Regions from separate parts of the Pseudoalteromonas sp. 2CM36K genome, predicted to be linked through region 2. Evidence: predicted binding sites of a transcription regulator. Region 2 holds the regulator's gene; each other region holds the start of a gene.
What was found. The regulator LexA, encoded in region 2, represses DNA repair genes until DNA is damaged. The targets are predictions, from matches to a motif close to TACTGTATNNNNATACAGTA.

Region 1 (4,131 bases), on a different contig from region 2:
GTCGTTGGCCTTGCTATTGGTTACGGCTTACAAGAAGTTGCAACTGGTTACCTTGCAAAAAGCATGGGAACCGAACTGCCCATGGCAGGGTTTAAACCGTGGTTAGTCGCCATTAGCACCGGGGTTATTTGTGCGGTTATGTTCTCTATTAAGCCATTGTTAGATTTATTTGATATTCCACCACTTAGAGTGCTTCGCCGTAATTTAGGTGATCGCCTTGCGGTAAGTAAAATCCATTTAGGGCTTAGCGCCTTAACGGTATTTTTATTAATGTGGTTATTTAGTAACAATATTAAAATTACCCTTATTTTATTTGCCTCAACGCTTGCGCTTATTTTAGTGTTGTTTTTAATTTCTAAATTAATATTTGGCGGGGGCCGAAAGCTTGGCTTAAAGCCAGGTAACAGCTGGTCGTTGGCTATTGCGTCTATTCAAAAGCGCGCCAACGTTAATGCGGTGCAGCTAATTAGTTTTTCGCTAGCGATTAAATTACTGTTGTTTTTAATTGTGCTAAAAAACGACATTATTTCGGATTGGCAGTCTCAGTTACCAAGTGATGCACCTAATGCCTTTTTGGTTAATATTACGCAAAATGAGCTGGATCCGGTAAATGAATACTTAGCGCAAAAAGGCATTCAAGTGTCGGAGTTTTACCCAACGATTCGTGGCCGCGTGAATGCAGTAAATGGCGAAGCAGTAGCACGTGAAGTGTCATTGCAAGACAACGAGAAAAAAGACGAAGAAGCCCGCTCAGGTATTGGCCGCGAGCTTAACTTAACTTGGCTTAACGAAGTCCCCTCACAAAATGACATTATCGATGGCCAGTGGTTTGGCGATGACGCAGTAGCTGAGGCCTCACTTGAAGAGTCGATGATGAAGCGCCTTGATGTGAAAATGGGCGATACCCTCACGTTTTTAATTGGTGCGCAGTCGTTCGACGCTAAAATTACCAGTGTACGTAAAGTTAATTGGGCCACGCTTAAACCTAACTTTTTCATTATTTTAAGCCCTGATGTGTTGAGTAGCTTTCCGGCCACGTATATTTCATCAGTACGTATTGAGCCTGAGCAAAAGCGCGACTTTAGCCAGTTATTACGTACATATCCTACGATTACAGCGATTGATGTAGACAACTTTGTTAAACAAATTCAATCGACTATTGAGCAAGTGTCGTTAGCTATTGGCTTTGTACTGGCTATTGTGGTGTTGTGTGGCGCGTTGGTACTTATATCGCAGGTGCAAGCAAGCTTAGGTGAGCGGATGCAAGAAATTGTGATACTGCGTACTTTGGGCGCTAAAAGCCGATTAATCAAAAATGCCACCTTGTATGAGTTTTTATTACTGGGCGGTTTAGCCGGACTGGTGGCTGCATTTTTCAGCGACATTGCGTTATTGATTGTTCAGCAGCAAATGTTTGATTTAGCGGGTAAGCTGCATCCTAATATTTGGATTATTGGCCCCGTTGCTGGTGGCGTGTTTGTAGCAGGGTTAGGCTATTTTATGATTGCCCGTACGCTTAAACAAAATACCCAAGGCTTAGTACGCGCATTGGCATAAACTTTTCAGCCAAATAGCGTTTAAATGCCTACTTTTTATGTAGGCATTTTTGTTTTTGCTTGGTACTGGTAATTTATACAGTGCTCTGGCATTATTAGCATTATTAATGAATAACAATAATGAGAGTGCTGTTTGGCCATTATTTTAGGGATCGATCCGGGCTCGCGTTTAACGGGTTACGGTGTGGTTGCGCACCAAGGGGCTAAGTTTACTTACTTAGGCAGTGGCTGTATTAAATTAGCCGATCACGACTTTCCCACCCGACTTAAAATGATTTACCAAGGCATTACACAGCTTATAGAGCAATTTTCGCCTGAAACATTTGCTATAGAAAAAGTATTTATGGCGCATAACCCTGATTCTGCTTTAAAGCTAGGCCAAGCTCGTGGCGCTGCGATTGTCGGTGCCTCTATGGCCGACTTACCGGTTTTTGAATACTCAGCACGGCAAATAAAGCAAGCCGTTGTGGGTAACGGTGGGGCAGATAAATCGCAAGTTCAACATATGGTTAAAAACATACTTAAACTGCCAGGTACGCCGCAAGCCGATGCGGCGGATGCGCTTGCAATTGCAATTTGCCATGCCCACTCTGAACAAAATTTAATAAAACTAGCGGGTAGCGCAAGCAAAACCGTTAGAGGACGTCTAAGGAAATAACAATGATAGGTCGCTTAAACGGCGTGTTAGTTGAAAAACAGCCCCCAGAAATACTATTAGAAGTGAGCGGCGTTGGCTACGAAGTACAAATGCCAATGACCTGTTTTTACGATTTGCCTAAAGTAGGCGACAACGCCATTGTGTACACTCATTTTGTAGTACGCGAAGACGCACAGTTATTGTTTGGCTTTAATAATAAAACCGAGCGTGCGTTATTTAGAGAGCTGTTAAAAGCTAATGGAGTAGGGCCTAAATTAGGCTTAGCTATTTTGTCGGGCATGTCGGCGCAGCAGTTTGTAAGTTGCGTAAATAATGAAGATGCTACCGCTTTGGTTAAATTGCCAGGTGTGGGTAAAAAAACTGCAGAGCGTTTAGTGCTCGAAATGAAAGACAGATTAAAAAATTGGGGTAATGACTTATTTACCCCATTTAGCGATAGCGCCGTAATAGATCCTGCGAGCGATGCAACTATAGCCAATAATGCGGCCGATGATGCGGTTTCGGCGTTAGTGGCGCTCGGTTATAAATTGCCACAAGCGCAAAAAGCAGTAAAATCAATAAGCAAACCCGATATGTCGACTGAGGTTCTAATTAAAGAATCTTTGAAATCAATGCTGTGAGTAAATTATGATCGAAGCTGATCGCTTAATAGATGCTGCTGAAAAAACCAACGAAGACACCATAGATCGCGCTATTAGGCCTAAGTTACTGGCCGATTATCGTGGTCAGCCGCATGTTAAGCAACAAATGGAAATATTTATTGAAGCCGCGCGTAGCCGCAGCGAAGCGTTGGATCATTTATTAATATTCGGTCCGCCAGGCTTAGGTAAAACCACGCTTGCCAATATTGTAGCCAACGAATTAAATGTAAATATTAAAACCACCTCTGGGCCTGTGCTTGAAAAAGCGGGCGACTTAGCCGCATTGCTTACTAACCTTGAAGAAGGTGATGTACTGTTTATTGATGAAATTCACCGTTTGAGCCCGCAAGTTGAAGAAATACTCTACCCGGCAATGGAAGATTACCAGCTCGATATTATGATAGGTGAAGGGCCAGCTGCACGCTCTATTAAGCTTGATTTACCCGCGTTTACACTCATTGGTGCAACTACCCGTGCGGGGTCATTAACTTCTCCACTGCGTGACCGTTTTGGTATTGTTCAACGCTTAGAGTTTTACTCTGTGGAAGACTTATCGCATATTGTGGGGCGCTCAGCGCATTATCTTAGTTTAGAAATGTGTGACGATGGCGCCGCCGAAATAGCCAAGCGTTCTCGTGGCACGCCACGTATTGCAAATCGATTATTGCGTCGAGTGCGCGATTACACCCAAGTAAAGTCAGATGGTACGGTTAATGCTGAGGTAGCTCAACAAGCCCTCGACATGATTGATGTTGATAAAAGCGGTTTTGATTACATGGATCGTAAATATTTACTCGCCATCATCGAAAAGTTTATGGGTGGCCCTGTTGGCCTTGACAACTTAGCCGCGGCAATAGGCGAAGAGAAAGAAACCATAGAAGATGTGATTGAACCCTTTCTAATTCAACAAGGATTTATTCAGCGTACGCCGCGAGGGCGAATTGTCTCTGATAATGCGTATCACCATTTTGGTTTGTTACCTAAAAAAGATTAAATAACCAGAATAACTAAACTCTTTCTAAAGCCACTGTCATTTTAACGACAGTGGCTTTTTAGTATGAGCAAAGGTTAAATTTAGACGTATTTTACTTTGCCAATAATTCACTGAGCGTTAAGACATATCAGGCTACTGTGCGCCTGCAGTAATGGTATTGAGGATGAGTGTAACTAATTTTACAAATTGTGGGCAAAAAAAAGCCCGCAAATAATGCGGGCAAACAACAAGTTTAAGGAAGTAATCTAGGGAACTACGTTTTACTTGTTGAGGTCATACCCC
Region 2 (4,131 bases):
AAGGTCCAACCAAATGCAGGGCCACCACCAGGCATAAATAATGAAGCTAATAGGATTAAAAACGCAAACGGTAAAATCCAAAAGCTCCAGTTATTCATTCTCGGTAAGGCCATATCTGGCGCACCAATCATTAGCGGGATCATCCAGTTTGCCAAGCCGGTAAAGGCTGGCATAACCGCACCAAACACCATTATTAAACCATGCACTGTGGTCATTTGATTAAAAAAGTGAGGATCAACCAGTTGTAGGCCCGGCTGAAATAACTCAGCTCGAATAACCATCGCCATTGCCCCACCAATTAAAAACATGGTGAGTGAAAAAATTAAATATAAGCTACCTATATCTTTATGGTTGGTTGTAAATAACCAGCGCTTAAAGCCTGTGGCAGGTTGATGGGCATGATGAGCCTCATTGGTATTAGGTTGTTCTGCAATGCTACTCATTATTTAGCCTCCCCATCAGCATCCAGTGCCGCTTGTATCTCGCTCGGTTGAATTACATCACCAGTGTCATTACCCCACGCGTTGCGTTTATAGGTAATAACAGCTGCTATTTGCTTGATTGATAATTGCTTTGCGAAAGACTGCATAGCCGTACCCGGTTTACCGTGGAGCAAAATATCTATATGCCCTTTGATATCACCTATGACTATTGGGCTGCCTTTAAGAGCCGGAAAAACACCTGGTAAGCCTAAGCCAGTTGGTTGATGGCACGCCGCGCAGCTCGCCATATAAACCTGCTCACCAAGCGCCATCAGCTCTTCTTTTGGTACAACTTGGTCTAATAACGCAGCGTCTGCCTCAGCTGCTTTTTGTTTGGCTTGTTTAGCCTCTGCTAACCACGTTTTAAAGTCTTCTTCTGTTTTAGCTTCTACTACAACAGGCATAAAACCATGATCTTTACCGCAAAGCTCTGCACACTGCCCACGGTAAGTACCGACCTCATTAATATTAGTCCATGTTTCGTTAATAAACCCAGGGTTTGCATCTTTTTTAACGGCAAAGTCAGGCACCCACCATGAGTGAATAACATCATCTGAAGTCATTAAAAAACGTACTTTTTGATTAATTGGTAGTACCAGCGGTTTATCGACCTCGAGTAAATAGTTCGGGTTTTTATCAGCAAGATTGGTTATTTCATTTTGAGGGGTAGCTAGCATGGAATAAAACTCAACGTCCTCCCCCATATACTCGTAATGCCACTTCCACTGTGAGCCTGTAATTTTAATGGTGAGATCAGCTTTGCTGGCATCCTCCATGGCAATTAAGGTTTTAGTCGCAGGAATGGCCATAACAATTAATATGACAAAAGGGATCGCAGTCCACAGTATTTCTACTTTGGTGCTTTCATGGAATTGGGCAGGGACAGCCCCTTTAGATTTGCGATGATGAATGAGTGCCCAAAACATAATGGCAAACACGATCACCCCAATCACACAACATATTAAAAAAATAGTCATGTGCAGTTGGTATACATTATTACTTATATCGGTTACGCCTTTACGCATATTATATTGGCTATTAGCAAGCACATTCTGCGAAAAAACAAACAATATAAGCCACAAGGAAGAACTCAGCTTACCCATGTGACGGCTCCTTTGATGCTATTGCTGACGCAAAGCGAAGAGGCATACGGCTTAAACGCCTATTCGTTATTTTTATTTTTTATAAGGGTGCTGGATTTAGTAAATGTGTGTTCTCAAAACGACTAAGCTGTGAGTTATTTTTATTCCAGCTCTTTAATAACTAGTTAAAAAATAAACAATAAGCAAGGTGAGTATGAAAAATAGACAAGGTGAATTTTTTAAAATGCGCAGTTAAAAAATAGCAACCAGTCAGGCAATTAATCTAAGAGTCAGGTTTAGTAGGGGGTGTATTGAAATTACAGGATAGAAATATAAAAAAATTGTTAACTTAAAAAAGCAGAGTAAATTTGTTTATTTATAAAGTATTTAGTGATTTTATTTATGATAGGGGGAGCACTTAACATCATATAGTCATACATTTGATAAGTTAGACATTGTGCTGCTAACAAACCCAGCGCCTAATCACCATTAAGCGCTAAATTATGCTTTAATACTACATCCAGTCAGCGTTACGAATAACACCTACCGCTAAGCCTTCAATATTGAACGACTCATTTTCTAAATCGACCTCAATAGCTGAAAACTCATCATTTTCAGCATGTAAGAGTACTTTTCTGCCCGCTTTTTCTAAACGCTTCACGGTTACATCGTCGTCAACACGGGCAACAATAACTTGTCCATTTTCGGCAACTTGGGTTTTATGCACAGCAAGTAAATCACCATCCATAATACCAATATCTTTCATACTCATACCGTTAACACGCAATAAAAAATCGGCCGCAGGTTTAAACATTAAAGGGTCAATTTTACAGTGGCTTTCTACATGCTGTTGCGCCAATATTGGCTCACCGGCAGCCACCCTGCCAATTAAAGGTAAGCCTAACTGCTCTGGCTCCTCTTCTTCAACAAGCTGAATTCCGCGACTCGCGCCTGGCTTCATTTTAATAACACCTTTTTTGGCCAATGCTTTTAAGTGTTCTTCTGCAGCATTTGCACTTTTAAAACCCAGTGTTTGTGCAATTTCGGCACGTGTAGGAGGCATACCAGTGTCTTTAATAAACACTTTAATGAGTTCGAGTATTTGCGCTTGGCGTTTCGTTAATGGTCGCATACAACTGGTTTTCCATACAGTACAATTAACTGTGAGTATATACAGTTATTTAAAAATCGCAAATATAAATTAATGCCTTATATTCTGTTATCATCAAACAATAACCTACTTTAAAAGCAGGGTAATAAATGTAATTATTAGCAACGCATTATCATATTAATAAATTTTAATTCTCGATTACTTATCCAAGGAGCTAGCATGAGTATTTGGCATCAACCGATTACATTAGAGTTTTGTAAGCAATTAGATCAAGGTATTACAGGCCAAGGGACACTCATGAAAACCATGGGAATAGAGATCAGTGAAATTGGTGATGACTACTTAGTGGCAACTATGCCGGCAATTCCAGAGCATCATAACCCTATGGGTATCGTTCATGGTGGTGCAAATGTGGTACTTGCTGAAACAGTAGCAAGTTATGCCGCTAATTTTGTGGTTGATTTCAATCGGTTTTATTGTGTTGGCCAAGAGATCAGTGCAAGTCATTTAAAGGCATCACGCAATGGCACATTAACGGCCACAGCGAGAGCTTATCATATCGGCAAACGCAGCTCGGTTTGGGATATTAAAATAACCAATAGCCGCAATGAGCTTTGCTGCGTATCACGTATGACCGCAGCCGTAGTAGAGCGAAAAGGCTAGTAAATCTGTTAACCAAGGTTGAGGTTAAATTACTTTTCGAGAGGGTAAATAGTAATTTCCACGCCTGCACCAATTGCAGATATACGTAACAAGGTATCTGCATGTAAAGCTTGGTTAAAGCATTTTGGCGAAGTGCCAGACTCAAAACCCATATCGAATGTTCTGCGTGAACAACTCAACCATTGCTTTAATGCATTGCGTGAACACGACTCGATTAACTCGCACAAGTGATTAATCGCTTTATCTGGCGTGGTTATTTCACCTGCAACCTCAATGCGAGCAAGTTGACGGTATTCGTCTTTATCATAATGTAAAATAGTTGCGACCTTTTTTAAATCAGCAACTAATACGCTAATATCTTGCTTTGACTCAAGCTCTAGATCTACATTTAAAAATTGAATTTCCGACATTATCTCGTTTTTACCCTCTATTAATCTCATTGCAAACTTTAACGCAGTTTTACCGTTATACCAAATCAACAACGCAGGAATCACTGCATTAACGCGTTTTTAGCGTTAGCCTCTGAATATTACCCACTATTTACTCCTAAAAAACGCCCTACACAAAATACGCAAATTAAAATTAAAGCATGCCGGCGGCGGTTTACTTTTTTATTCTAGGCCTTAAACTAGCCGCTCCTGTAGTTCACGTATGTGATGGATATGATTCGGTTTATTTTAGCTTTGTTGGCTTGCTGTGCTTGTTTTTCAGCAATGGGCGAACAATTTACGCGGTTTTCGAGTGCCAAAAAGCACTTAATTAATACCCTTCCCGAAAACGCTAAAAGTATTTA
Region 3 (4,131 bases), on a different contig from region 2:
ATTGGTTTATCGGTCATTATTTTAGCCACGTCGTCGGCCGGCATAATAGAAGAGCACCAACTCGGTAAAGCCTTTGAAGAAGCCCTCCCCTTCACGGCACTACTTTGTGTATTTTTTAGTGTGGTTGCAGTAATCATCGATCAACAACTCTTTACTCCTGTGATTACTTGGGTACTAACATTTGAAGGGCACTTACAATTGGTGATGTTTTTTATCGCTAACGGATTGCTTTCAATGGTCAGTGATAATGTATTTGTCGGCACTGTATATATAAATGAAGTTGCTGCAGCTCTAAAAGCAGGTCAAATAACTCGAGACCAATTTGATTTACTTGCAGTGGCGATAAACACCGGCACAAACTTACCCAGCGTGGCCACCCCTAATGGTCAAGCTGCTTTCTTATTCTTACTGACATCAACACTAGCTCCCGTGTTACGCCTATCTTACGGTCGAATGGTGTATATGGCTTTACCTTACACTTTTGTGCTTACCTTTGTTGGGTTAAGCGCGACTTATTTTGGCTTGAGTGAAATAACCAGTTTGTTTTATGATTGGGGGATAATACAACACCACATCCCTGTAGCGAATTCTGGGCATTAAGAACTTCCCCGACTTTGAGGAGCTAGGAAATTTCATAGCTCCTCCCTTTTACTTGCTCCGCTGTTTATCCTACGTCATAATCTAAGCCCTTATTTAAATACGGATTTGTTATGAACTGGCTTGCTAATCTAAGTACTCAACGTACACCTTGGTTATTATTCAGTGGGATTGTTTTTCTGCTTGAAGTCATCGCGCTCTTTTTTCAATACAACATGGGGTTAGCACCGTGCATTATGTGTATTTACCAACGCACCGCGGTATTAGGTTTACTTTTTGCAGGTATTATTGGCGCCAGTAAACCAAACAACCTCGTAGTCCGTATTGTTGCCTATACAACATGGGGGATTTCAAGTGTATGGGGGCTACTAATAGCTCGTGAACACATTGAAATGCAAACAACCACAGACCCATTTGCATTTAGCTGTGAATTTGAGCCAAATTTTCCAGAATTTATGCCGTTACATCACTGGATACCGCAATTTTTTGAAGCGACAGGTGATTGCGGAAATATAGATTGGCAATTTGCCAGCCTAAGTATGCCAGCATGGATGGAAATTATTTTTGTACTCTTTACCGCCACACTGTTTATATTAGTGGCCAGTCGATTAATTACTAAAAAGTCACTTTAATATGTTTACTTTTTTTTCAAGCCAAGTTGATGAGCTTAAACATTTAAAAGTTCGTCAACGACAAACTGTTATTGCGATCTCGTTAAGCATGCTATCACCCAGTGACAGGGTCTTTATACGCATACTAAAGCTGATGCTATTAAGCCCATTCTTTTTAATATTTACTCTTTTCGAAGGTTGGTTACTGGTGCCCTTTTTAATTGTAGCTGGGTTGAGCTACCCGCTACTAACCGCACCAGTAGATATTAACTTTGCTAAAAAGCACCTTGGTGCTGCCTTAAAACAGTTTGATCAGGGCGCATAGCGCCCTTTTAAGTTAAAACGCCACCTTTCCATTAAGTTTGGCTAGCATTTTTTTACCCACCCCTTTTACTTTAGCTAGATCTTCAAGTGATGCGAAATCACCATTAGCTTCTCTATAATCGATAATTGCCTGTGCCTTTTTCTTACCGACACCTGGTAACTTGATTAACTGTTTTAAATCAGCAGTATTAATATTAACCATGGCTGATTGCATCTGCTCTGATTGCATCTGCTCTGATAGCATATCGCTTTGCGCAAAGGTGGTACCCATAGGTAATAAACATAAAGCAGCTGCTAACGAGATTATTTTAATTAATTTCATACTATTTCCTTTTGCGTTCCTACATGAACATTCATTGATTACTTACACCCAGCACTTTTAGATAACGTTGTGGTTACTAAGTACTAACGGTAACAATCACTCCTTGCGACTCCTTTACTGCAACGCGTTATAAAGTGACTTAATAAATAAAGTAGAGTTACTCTTTATTGTCAACCAAGCTGCAGATAAACTAAGGCTAAAGCTTGCAAAACCACGCGCAAGCTTGTACTGTATATAAAAACAGTAATCTAATGATTTAAAATAATCATATTGCCACGTAAGTAAGCAGGAGAAATCATGGCTGTTGTTGTTAAATATGTTGTAGAACGAAACGGAGTCGAGCGCATGACGTTTACTACTAAAAAAGAAGCTGATGCCTATGACAAAATGCTCGATATTGCCGAGTCACTAGAACTCATGCTTGAAAAAGTAGATGTGCCACTAAGTGAACAACAAGTTGAGTCGCTTGCACTTGAGATTGCGAAAAGTAAAGACGACTTTATGGCGGTACTTAAGGGGGCTAAAGAAGTACCTGCAAAAGCTAAAAAAGCAAAGTCAGATAACGTTGCTGATATAAAAGATAAAGCAGCGAGCTAATCTAAAAAATAGTATGCAGCTTATAAGCCGCACTACTAATTTATGAAACTGAATTCGTGATTCGTATTCAGTTTTTTTATGTCTTTAAGTAATAATAACGAGAAGCGAGTAAGACATCACAATTTGCTATTGTTACAAGTCAGTCAATAAAAAAATGCCAACCAGTTAAACTGGTTGGCATTTTTTTTAAACCAAAACTTTACGTTAGCTAATCACTTACAATGACGATTCAACTTCATCAAACAGATCAGTAATTTCTTTTTTCGGTTCAGCTGTTACGAGGCTTCCTACCACAATAGCAATACTCGCTAAAATGAAGCCTGGGACGATTTCATAAATTACACTGCTTAAGCTCTCACCATTAATGGTAATAGGCGCATAAATCCATACAAGCACTGTTAAAGCACCAATAACCATACCGCTAATAGCCCCTTTTAAGTTCATACGTTTCCAGTAAAGACTAAACAAGACAAGAGGACCAAATGCAGCACCAAAACCAGCCCACGCGTTGCTAACTAGATCAAGTATTGAACTATTACGGTCATACGCTAGGTAAATAGCAAATAACGCAACCAGTATTACGCTAATACGCCCTACTAATACCAGCTCAGTTTGAGAGGCATCACGGTTTAAGTAAATCTTGTAGAAGTCTTCAGTTAACGAACTTGAACACACCAATAATTGCGATGAAATCGTACTCATAATCGCAGCTAAAATAGCAGCCAGTAGGAAACCTGCAATTAACGGGTGGAAAATTAATTCAGCCAATACTAAGAAAATTGTTTCTTTATCGGCAATTGGCATTTGATTTTCAATCATGTATGCAGCACCGAATAAACCGGTAAATACTGCACCAATGGCAGATAAGGTCATCCAAGACATACCAATACGACGCATGGTTGGCATTTCTTTTACTGAACGAACAGACATGAAACGAACAATAATATGAGGCTGACCAAAGTAACCTAAACCCCATGCCATTGCAGAAATAATAGCAATGGTAGAACCACCAGCAAACCAGTCAAGCATACTTAAAGAATGAATTTCGCTTGCTTTAGGCGAGCTTAGTAACTGCTGATAATTTGCATTTGCTAAGGTATCCATAAATGGTTGGTCAAGCATCATATAAGTGGCAATTGGCACTGCTAACAACGAAATAAACATGATACAGCCTTGCACAAAGTCTGTAAGGCTAACCGCTAAAAAACCACCAAATAAGGTATAAACCACTACCACACCTGTGGTGATGTATAAGCCCATTTCGTAGCTCATTTGAAATGAGTTTTCAAATAACTTACCACCGGCAACAACACCCGATGAAGTGTATAAGGTAAAGAAAACAATAATTACTATTGCAGAGATAACACGTAGTATATTTTTGTTGTCATCAAAACGGTTTGCAAAGTAATCAGGAATAGTAATGGAGTCATTGGCTTTTTCAGTATAAACACGCAGCCTTGGGGCGACCAGAAAATAGTTTGCCCATGCACCTAATACTAAACCAATTGCAATCCAAACTTTACTCAACCCAAATAAATACATTGCACCAGGTAGGCCCATTAATAACCAACCACTCATGTCTGATGCACCCGCTGATAAGGCCGCAACACTGGGGGCTAAATTACGACCACCAAGCATATACCCTGAAATATCACTGGTAGATTGCTTATATGCGTATAG

Region 1: the regulator LexA is predicted to act here: its motif matches at 1,621-1,640, upstream of ruvC (crossover junction endodeoxyribonuclease RuvC).
Region 3: the regulator LexA is predicted to act here: its motif matches at 2,081-2,100, upstream of MTN97_RS02935 (YebG family protein).

What each region holds. Positions count from the first base shown of each region.
Region 1 covers NZ_JALNTK010000037.1:6,101-10,231, forward strand. The annotation lists gene MTN97_RS17340 (ABC transporter permease) at 1-1,557, shown strand, start outside; gene ruvC (crossover junction endodeoxyribonuclease RuvC) at 1,690-2,214, shown strand; gene ruvA (Holliday junction branch migration protein RuvA) at 2,217-2,834, shown strand; gene ruvB (Holliday junction branch migration DNA helicase RuvB) at 2,842-3,849, shown strand.
Region 2 covers NZ_JALNTK010000017.1:29,689-33,819, reverse strand. The annotation lists gene ctaD (cytochrome c oxidase subunit I) at 1-443, opposite strand, end outside; gene coxB (cytochrome c oxidase subunit II) at 443-1,585, opposite strand; gene lexA (transcriptional repressor LexA) at 2,079-2,696, opposite strand; gene MTN97_RS11660 (PaaI family thioesterase) at 2,895-3,338, shown strand; gene MTN97_RS11655 (hypothetical protein) at 3,368-3,748, opposite strand; gene MTN97_RS11650 (endonuclease) at 4,001-4,131, shown strand, end outside.
Region 3 covers NZ_JALNTK010000003.1:181,743-185,873, forward strand. The annotation lists gene nhaB (sodium/proton antiporter NhaB) at 1-600, shown strand, start outside; gene dsbB (disulfide bond formation protein DsbB) at 711-1,229, shown strand; gene MTN97_RS02925 (hypothetical protein) at 1,231-1,533, shown strand; gene MTN97_RS02930 (ComEA family DNA-binding protein) at 1,546-1,854, opposite strand; gene MTN97_RS02935 (YebG family protein) at 2,152-2,451, shown strand; gene putP (sodium/proline symporter PutP) at 2,668-4,131, opposite strand, start outside.